Linked DNA regions of Paludisphaera rhizosphaerae. The protein of the gene in region 1 interacts with the protein of each later gene in a pairwise test. Links are inferred from orthologs where the notes say so. Each region holds a gene or a part of one and is shown on either strand. Other genes may lie near its edges.

Region 1 (4,402 bases):
CAGCAGCAGGGCGATCAGAACGGCGATGATGGCGATGACGACCAGCAGTTCGATCAGCGTGAACGCTTCGCGCACGGTAGCACGGCGGCGTGCCATGGAAGGCGTCTCCAGGGAATCGTGGCAGGGGAAAAGGGGGATCGGGGCCGCAAGAATGCGGCGAGGCGTCTCGCCTCGCCAGCCCCGAAGTCATCCATTAGACCGAACCTCTTCGGAGTCCGCAAGGCCAACCGCGAGGAATGTATCACATAAACAAATCGCACCGCTTTAACCGATTGCGCGGAGGGGAAGCTTGATGGTGACGGCCAGTCCGGGGCCGGCGTTGGCGGCCGCGATGGAGCCGCCGTGCAGGGCGACGGCTCGGCGAGCGATGGCCAGGCCCAATCCGACGCCCCCGCTGGCTCGGCTGCGATCCCCCTCGATGCGGAAGAACGGCCGAAAGACGTCTTCCAGGTGCTCCGGCGGCACCCCCTCGCCCCGATCCCGAACGACGACGGTTGCGGACTCGTCGTCGGACTGGAGATCGACGTCCACGGCCGAGCCCTCCGGCGCGTGGCGGACCGCGTTGCGCAAGGCGTTCTCCACGGCCCGGCGGAGCAACTCCGGATCCCCCTCGACGGCGACCGGACCGTCGGCGTGGAATCCCAGGCGGCAGCCCTTGGCTTCGGCCTCGACGGTGCAATCCTCGGCCAGTTCGGCGAGCAGGTCGTGCAAGGGGACCTCCTCGCGACGCCCCGCCTGCGGGTCCTCCTCGGCTGAGTGCAGCCGCAGCAACTGGTCGACCAGGTCCGAGAGCCGGTCCGCCTCCTTCTTGATCCGACTCATCGCCGCTTCCCGATCACCGGCGCGACCCAGCCGGACGGCCAGTCCCAAACGCGTCAACGGCGAGCGCAGCTCGTGCGATACGTCCTGGATCAGACGCCGCTCGGCCGACAGCAGCGACTCGATCCGATGCGCCATCACGTCGAACGTCCGCGACAGTTCGCCGATCTCGTCGCGCCGCATCGACCCGATCCGCGTCGTCAGCTCGCCCCGGCCGAAGGCGTCGAGCGCCCGCTGAAGCCGTCTCAGAGGTCGGACCAGATGGACCGCCAGCGCGTAGAGGAGCGCCAGCACCAGGATCGGGATCCACAGGAAGTAGGGCAGCAACGGCGTCCACTCGAACCGGTGGCGGGGGAGCGCCGCGAACCGGAAGCCCTCGGACGTCGGCGGGCTGATGAGGACGGGCGGGCCGCCTGTGTGGGGAGGCTTCGGACCGTGCGACCAGGGGCCGTGGCCGCGCGTCAGGAGGTCGGAACGATCGCTGCCGTCGACGAGGTCGCGGCCCTGGCGGTCGAGCAAGTAATGATCGCCCTCGAACGACGTCCCCATCCGGGCCAGGTACGAACGCAGCCCCTCGGCCCCTTTCTCGCGATAGGCCGCCGCGGCGCCGTCGCGTTGAAGGGCGATGATGCCGCCGAAGAACCGGGACTCTTCCGACCGCGACTCCGACAGGTACCAGAAGGTGGCGACGAATCCGGCCGACGCCAGCGCGACGGTGACCGCCGCCCAGGCCAGGATCTTGGCGTAGATCGATGTCATCGCGGCTCCCCCCCCTCGGCGGACTCAGGGTCGAACCGGAACATGTAGCCTGCGCCGCGGACGGTTCGCACGGCCGCACCCATCGGCCCGAGCTTCTTCCGCAAGCGGCTGACGTGCACGTCGATGGCCCGGTCGAAGGGCGAGCTCCGACGGTGGTACAACGCCGCCGTCAGCTCGTCTCGGCTGACGACCCGCCCGGCGGCGCGGACCAGATACTCCAGAATCTCGTACTCGAACGTCGTGGTCGGAACGACCTCGCCCCCCACGACCACCTCGCGGGCCGTCGGGATCAGCCGGATCCCCTCCGCCTCCAGGGGCGTCGAAGCCGGTTTGGACGAACCGCCGGAGCGACGGAGCACGGCGCGAACGCGGGCGAGCAGTTCATCAGGGTCGAACGGCTTGGGGACGTAATCGTCGGCCCCCGCGCCCAGGCCCTCCAGGCGGTCGGCCTTGGCGGTTCGGGCCGTCAGCATGATCACCGGCACCTGGCTGCGACGCCGGAGCATCCGCAGCACCTCGAACCCGTCGAGGCCGGGGATCATCACGTCCAGCAGGATCAGGTCGCGCTCGAAGTCCAGGGCCGCCCCCAGACCGCGACGGCCGTCGTTGGCCGTCTCCAGCCGAATCCCCTCCTGGGCGAAGAACTCGCGGAGCAGCTCGCAAAGCTCCAGGTCGTCGTCGACCAGGAGGATCGACGGGCATTCCGAGTTGAGCTTCGGAGGGGTCGTCTCGGCCATGGTCCCGACTTTCGTTTCGATGCTCGACGGCTCAATCGTCCCGACGCAGTTCCACGGCCTCGACGCCCGGCGTCCGGGTCAACTCAGAGGCAATGGTTAGAGGAGAGACGTCGGGCCGCAGACGGAGGCGGTACTTCAGGTCGAGCGACGCCCCCTGCCGGGCCGTCTCGACCGCCAGCAGGTCGGCCCTGACGGCGAACGTGGAGAGCAGTTGTTCGGCCGCTCCACGCACGTCCTGACCGGCGGCGAGGCGGACCTTCATTTCAACCTCAAGCCCCTCCCAGGCGCCCTCGCGACGAGGAGGCCACAGGAACGGCGAGGCCGCGCCGACGAACCCCAGGCCCACCAGCGCCACCAGAAGATTGTTGGCTCCGGCCGCCATGCCGACCACCACCGCCAGGATCACGAAGGCCGTGTCCTGCGTATCCTTGACCACCGTGCGGAAGCGGGCGACCGACAGGGCGCCGACCAGGCTGAACGCCCGCGCCACGCTGTCGCCGATGACCTGCGTCGCCATGGCGATCGTGACTGAGAGAAGGACGAGCGTCGTCAGAAAGGTCGCCTGCGCGACCCGTCCGCGACTGGCCCAGCGGTAAACGCCGGCCACGATCACTCCCAGCAACAGCGACGCGCCGATCCGCCAGGCCATCACCGTCCCCGGGAGCCCCTGAGTATTGGACAAAGACTCGATCAGCCACGTCGGCATCGCCGACCTCCCTTCCCGGATATTCTACGCGATCCCGCGGCCGGCGAGCCCCCTTCCAGGCGGAAAGGGGCTCGCGACGCGTCGGCCTGAGGTCAAAGCGCCTTCGCCGCACGAACGGCCGGAAGGCTCAGGAGATACTTGCGACGGGCGTCGGCGAAGTCGCGAAGACCCATGCCGCCGCCAGGCCCACGACCGCGCTGCTGCTTGGCGGCAGCCCCCGTCGTGGATCGAGGCTGGGAAGCGGTGGCCGCCTCGAAGGCCTCATAGCTGGAGAGCTTCTTGGTGTCGGCCTTGATCTCGGGGGCGATGAGCGTCTTGTATTTCGACACGATCGGCCCGAGCGTCTTCCAATCCAGATCCTTGTCGGCGATCTGCTTCACATAGCTGAGGTATCGCGCCTTGAGCGCGGGGACCGCCAGCAGTTTGCTCCGCAGCGGAGCGCGCTGATTGTTGCCGTCGATCCCGACCAGCGGGTCGAGTTCCACGCTGCCGAACCCCGGAGGGCCGCCGAATCCGCCGGGGCCGCCGCCGAAGCCGCCGCGACCGCCCATCCGGCCGCCGCCTCCGAAGCCCGGCCCGCCGCCCTGCGGTCCCGGACCGAAGCCTCCCGGCCCCTGCTGACCACCGCCCGGAGGGCCGCCGAATCCGCCGGGGCCTCCCGGAGGCGGGCCGCCCGCAAAGCCTTCTGGACCTCCCGGAGGAGGACCGCCGAAGCCGCCAGGGCCTCCCGGAGGACCACCGCCAGGGCCGAATCCGCCGCCGGGACCACCAGGGCCTCCCGGAGGACCACCGCCGAAACCACCAGGGCCGCCGGGACCACCGCCGAAACCACCAGGGCCGCCGCCCGGTCCGCCCGGTCCGCCGCCAAAACCGCCGCGGCCTCCCGGGCCGCCTCCACCGGGCCCGAATCCGCCGCCGCCCTGGAAGGTCTCGTTCATGTCGTGGGGAATGACGTGGAATTTGCCCTTGGGATCGAGGTAGATGCTGTAGTCGCTGGAGCGCGTCCAGTAGCCGTCGCCGTTGACCAGGACGACGTCGAGAGCCAGGAACTTCAACGCCCCGTCGATGTCGAGCATCGGTTCCAGCGCCTTCTCAAGCTGGTCGGCCGGGGTCTGGTCGAGCGTCCGGCAGAGGGTGACGAGCGCCTTCCAGGCGTCGTCCTCGTTCTTCTTGGAGGACTTCAGCTCATAACGCTGCTTGTAAGGGGCGAGATCCTCCCCCTTGTAGCCGAGCCCGCCGTCGGCGCCGGGGTTTCCCGGAACCTTCCAGCGCGAGCCTTCCTCGGTGCCGTAGTTCTCGGCCAGGAACGTCTTGTCGAACTGCTGGACGTTCGTGTAAAGCCCCCAGCTCTCGCCGTTGATGACCACGCGGACGAAGTTCG
Region 2 (4,512 bases), on another replicon or contig:
GGTACTCGGCGGCGAGGCCGGGGCGGCGGAGGTCCAGGTCCTTCGGCCCGTAGACGTAGATCGGCAGGGCGGAGGTCCGGGAGTCGGCGCCGAAGATCGAGAGGACGTCGTGGATGTCCCACGAGCCCGGGGCGTTGTCGTGCGAGACCAGGATCAGCTCGACGTCGGCCGATTCCGTGGCTGCACGGAAGGCGGCGGGCCCGGACGTCTCGGCGTCGGCCTCATAGCCGAGCTTCCGCAGCGAGCCGGCGACCTCCGCGGCCCGCGCGGGGTTGCCGTCGACGACGACCGCCCGGGGCAGCGACTGGTTGAGCAAATACCGCGAGAGCGCGGGGACGACCTGGCTGGAGCCCGGGAAGGGCTGGGTCGGGCCGATGTCCACGATCGCCTTGGCCGCGGCCAGTTGAAGCCGACGGCCGGGGGCCGTCAGGGCCTGCACCAGCGGGTGGGGCTTGCCGTTCCGCGAAGGGAGCGAGGGGTCGGCCACCTTGCCCAGGGCCTCGGCCGTGACGGCCGCGAGCGTGGGCCGGTTGGTGGCGATCGCCCCTCGGAGCAGGTCGCCGAGAACCTCAGGGCCGTTGGACAGGGCGTCCGCGTAGGTCTCCTGATCCTTGGCGGGGAAGTTCTCGTAGCCCACCTTGTCGACGGCCCGTTCCAGGGCGAAGCCCAGCCGCACCACCTGGGCTCGGCGGTTGTCGGGATCGAGCTTCAGGGCGTCGTCGGCCAGTCGACCGCCGAAGATCCCCTCCACGTCCAGACGGCGGGCGAGGTACGGGGCCGGCACGCCCTTGCTTTCATCCCAGCGCCAGAGGAGGACCTGCTCGCTGGGCATCTCGAAGAGGTGGCGGGCGTAGGCCTCGGCGGCGTCGTCCAGCACCTGCACGGGGGATCGGGGCTGGCGCTCGAACGGCTTGCCGGTCATCTTCTCGATCGCCAGCGCGGCGTTGGTCTTCACGCCGGCGGGGGAGTCGGGCGAGGCGGCCGGGAAGGTCAGGAACGGGATGGCGCGGGTGTCGCCCAGGTTCCCGAGAATGTGGGCGGCGTCGGCGGCGATCCCCGGGTCGGGCGAGTCGAGCGCGGCGATCCAGGCGGGGGTCGTCGCGGTGTCGAGTCGGCTGGCGTTGTAGACGAGCCGTTCGCGTTCGGGGGTGGTCGTCCCGAACTTCTTCAACTCGGCGACGAGCGGCGGAACGGCGAACGCGCCGGACTCGCGGAGCCGGGCGACGGCGTAGTCCTGCTCGTCCTTCGAGGCCGAGAGCGCGGGGATGTACTGCTGGATCCGCTGCGCGTCGGCGGCCATTCGGCGGGCGGCGTCGGCGAGCTTGGTGGTGAGGGGCTCGGCGAACGGCCGGGTGGCGGGGTCGTCGGAGAGCCGCAGGAACGAGCCGGCGCCGTACTTGTCCCGGAGCTTCAGCAGGGAGGCGTCGTCGATCTCGGCCTTGGAGAAGGCGTTGAGGAACGGGACGGCCTGCCGACCCTGGCCCGTCCGGGTCAGGTAGTCGATGGCCGACCAGAGTTCCTCAGGGGTCTCCGGCTGCTTGGCGAACAGCTCCGGCCCGGGAACCTGCGCCGCGGACCAGGGCAAAGGCCCGGCCGTCGACCACCCCAACGCCGCGAGGGTCCCCGCGACCAGCAGCCGCCCGCCGCGCCCACGCGGCCGGATCGAGCGAACGTTGTCTTGACGCATGACTGTCACCCGCTGGGTTGATGTCCCGGTGGCCCTTGCCTTCTTCGCCTGACTCCTTCGGCCTTCTCTCCCCTTCTCCCCCCGGGAGAAGGTGGCCCGCAGGGCCGGATGAGGGTTTCGGCGCTTCGACAGAACCGACGCCCTCGTGATCCGCGACCTGCACGCCCTCCGAACTCCGACGACTCTCATCCGACCTTCGGCCACCTTCTCCCGGGGGGAGAAGGGGCGGAGAAGGCCTTCCTCTCGTTACAACCCCTCTTCCGCGGCCACCAGCTCGTCGAGGGTCTCTCGGCGGCGGACCAGGCGGGCCTGGTCGCCTTCGACGAGGATCTCGGCGGCGCGGGGGCGGGTGTTGTAGTTGGAGGCCATGACCATGCCGTAGGCGCCGGCGGAGAACGTCGCCAGGAGGTCGCCGCGGTCGAGAGGCGGCAGCGGCCGGTCCTTGGCGAAGAAGTCGCCGCTCTCGCAGATCGGGCCGACGACGTCCCGGGGCTCGGTCCCGGGGATCGCGGCTTCGTAGTCGGTCGGCGGCGCGGGGAGGCCCGGGGGCACCGTCACGGGCCAGATCCGGTGGAACGACTCATAAAGAGCCGGCCGGATCAGGTCGTTCATGGCGGCGTCCTGGATGACGAACCGCTTGTCGCCCGACTGCTTGGTATATAACACACGGCCGACCAGCACGCCGGCGTTCCCCGCGATGACCCGCCCCGGCTCGATCGCCAGCCGGCATCCGGCGGCCTTGATCCCCGGCAAAATCGCCGCCGCGAATTCCTTCAACGGCTTGGCTTCGGGCCCCTTGTAGCCGATCCCGTAGCCGCCCCCCATGTTGTACCAGGCGATGGGGTGGCCCATCTCCCGCAGCTGCCCGATCAGCTCCACGCCCTTGGCGACGGCCTTGGCGTAGGGCTCGACCGTGGTGATCTGCGAGCCGATGTGCATGTGCATGCCGATCATCGTCAGGCTCGGCTTATCCTTTACGGTCGCCGCGATCCGCAGGGCCCGATCGATGTCCAGGCCGAACTTGGATTCCTTCTGCCCGGTCGCCGTGTAGCGGTGGGTCTTGGGGTCGACGTCCGGGTTCACCCGCAGCGCGATCGGCGCGACCCGACCCATCGACGCGGCCACGCGGGCGATCGAGTCCAGCTCGGCCTCGCTCTCCACGTTGAACATCAAAACGCCGGCCTCGATCGCCTGGGCGATCTCCGGGTCGCTCTTGCCCACGCCGGCGAAGACCGTCTGGGCGGGGTCGCCGCCGGCCTTCAGCACCCGGAACAGCTCGCCGCCGGAGACCACGTCGAAGCCGCTGCCATACGCTTTCAGCAGCCGGAGAATGCCCAGGTTCGAGTTGGCCTTCACCGAGAAGCAGACCAACGGGTCGACCTCGGCGTAGACCTCCTGGAGCGTCTTCAGCGTCTCGACGATCATCGACCCGCTGTAGACGTAGAGCGGCGTCCCAAACTCCTCCGCCAGCTTGGCGACGGGGACGTCCTCACAGTAAAGCTCATTCCCGCGGTACTGAAACGCGTCCATCTTCTGGGGTTCCCTGGCTGGCTTGGCGGATCATCCTGGACTTGCTCGCGACCCGATCGCACGCGGGCCGGTCTTCGCCTTCCCCCCTCGCGGGGGAAGGTGGCCGGTACGGCCGGATGAGGGGGCGACCGCCGGCGGATCTGCTGACTCGGGCTTTGGATGCTGGCGGCTTTCTTGCTCGTCCTCCCCCTCATCCGGCCCTTCGGGCCACCTTCCCCCGCGAGGGGGGAAGGCCGTTTTGGGTTAATACGGCAATCCAACCGACGGCCTGACTCACATCTCCAACTTCATCTTCCACCGATCCAACTGCTTCGCCACTTCCGACGGGGCGGTCGAACCATACGACTTGAACGCGGCCACGGCCTTCTCGACGCCGAGCAGATCCTTGGTCTCCGGGCCCAGCTTGGGGGAGGCTTCGGACAGGTCGGCGTCGGAGAGGTCGGCCAGGCGTTTGAGGCCCTTGCGCTCGCAGAGGCCGACCAGCCGGCCGATGACCTCGTGGGCCGTGCGCTGGGGGACCCCCTGGAGGATCAGGTGCTCCATCAGCGTCGTGGCGTCGAGATACCCCTCGTCGAGCCGCTCGTTGATCCGGTCGGGGCGGAGGTTGGCCCCCTCGACGACCACGGCGGCCAGCTCGACGACCGCTTCGACGGTGTCGAACGCGTCGAACAGGGGGAGCTTGTCTTCCTGGAGGTCGCGGTTGTAGGCCAGCGGCAGGCCCTTGATGAGCACCAGCAGCGTCGTCAGCGAGCCGACCACCCGGGCGGAACGGCCCCGGATCAGCTCCAGGACGTCCGGGTTCTTCTTCTGGGGCATGATGCTGGAGCCGGTGCAGATCGCGTCGGGGAGCGCCAGGAAGCCGAACTCCTGGGTGCTCCAGAGGATCCATTCCTCGGCCCAGCCGGCGAGGTGCTCGGCGATGAGGGTCAGGGAGAAGACCGACTCGATGGCGAAGTCGCGGTCGCTGGAGACGTCCAGGCTGTTGGCCGCGACGCCGTCGAAGCCCAACTCGCGGGCGGTGAACTCGCGGTCGATGGGGATGCTCGTCCCGGCGAGGGCCGCTGCGCCCAGGGGGAGCATGTTCAACCGCTTGCGGGCGTCGGCCAGGCGCGAGCGGTCGCGTTCCAGCTTCTCGACGAACGCCAGGAAATAATGGGTCGCAAGGACCGGCTGGGCCCGTTGCAGGTGCGTGTAGCCGGGGATGATGATCCCCTCGTGCCGCGCGGCCGAGGCGACGAAAGCCCGCTGAAGGTGTAGAAGCCCGGCGTCGACGCGGTCGAGGGCGTCGCGGGTCC

What was found.
Region 2: the proteins of G5C50_RS10505 (region 1) and lysA interact in binary tests that used the Escherichia coli proteins (3 or more experiments, as listed by UniProt). The link is inferred for Paludisphaera rhizosphaerae from one-to-one orthologs.

Annotation. Positions count from the first base shown.
Region 1 is NZ_JAALCR010000007.1:19,139-23,540, forward strand. The notes cover bases 446-3,328. They hold G5C50_RS10505 (response regulator transcription factor), read right to left. Parts: upstream 2,316-3,328; coding sequence 1,575-2,315; downstream 446-1,574. Other genes in these bases: G5C50_RS10500 (sensor histidine kinase), read right to left, coding at 446-1,578; G5C50_RS10510 (DUF4956 domain-containing protein), read right to left, coding at 2,347-3,021; G5C50_RS32925 (CotH kinase family protein), read right to left, coding at 3,114-3,328. In the rest of the region: G5C50_RS10495 (DUF1559 family PulG-like putative transporter), read right to left, coding at 1-96; more of G5C50_RS10500, read right to left, coding at 265-445; more of G5C50_RS32925, read right to left, coding at 3,329-4,402. UniProt on the Escherichia coli protein: Response regulator member of the two-component regulatory system CpxA/CpxR which responds to envelope stress response by activating expression of downstream genes including cpxP, degP, dsbA and ppiA.
Region 2 is NZ_JAALCR010000061.1:12,189-16,700, forward strand. What follows is about bases 1,076-4,068. They hold lysA (diaminopimelate decarboxylase), read right to left. Parts: upstream 3,218-4,068; coding sequence 1,934-3,217; downstream 1,076-1,933. Other genes in these bases: G5C50_RS31540 (hypothetical protein), read right to left, coding at 1,076-1,687; argH (argininosuccinate lyase), read right to left, coding at 3,491-4,068. Outside these bases: more of G5C50_RS31540, read right to left, coding at 1-1,075; more of argH, read right to left, coding at 4,069-4,512. UniProt on the Escherichia coli protein: Specifically catalyzes the decarboxylation of meso-diaminopimelate (meso-DAP) to L-lysine. Is not active against the DD- or LL-isomers of diaminopimelate.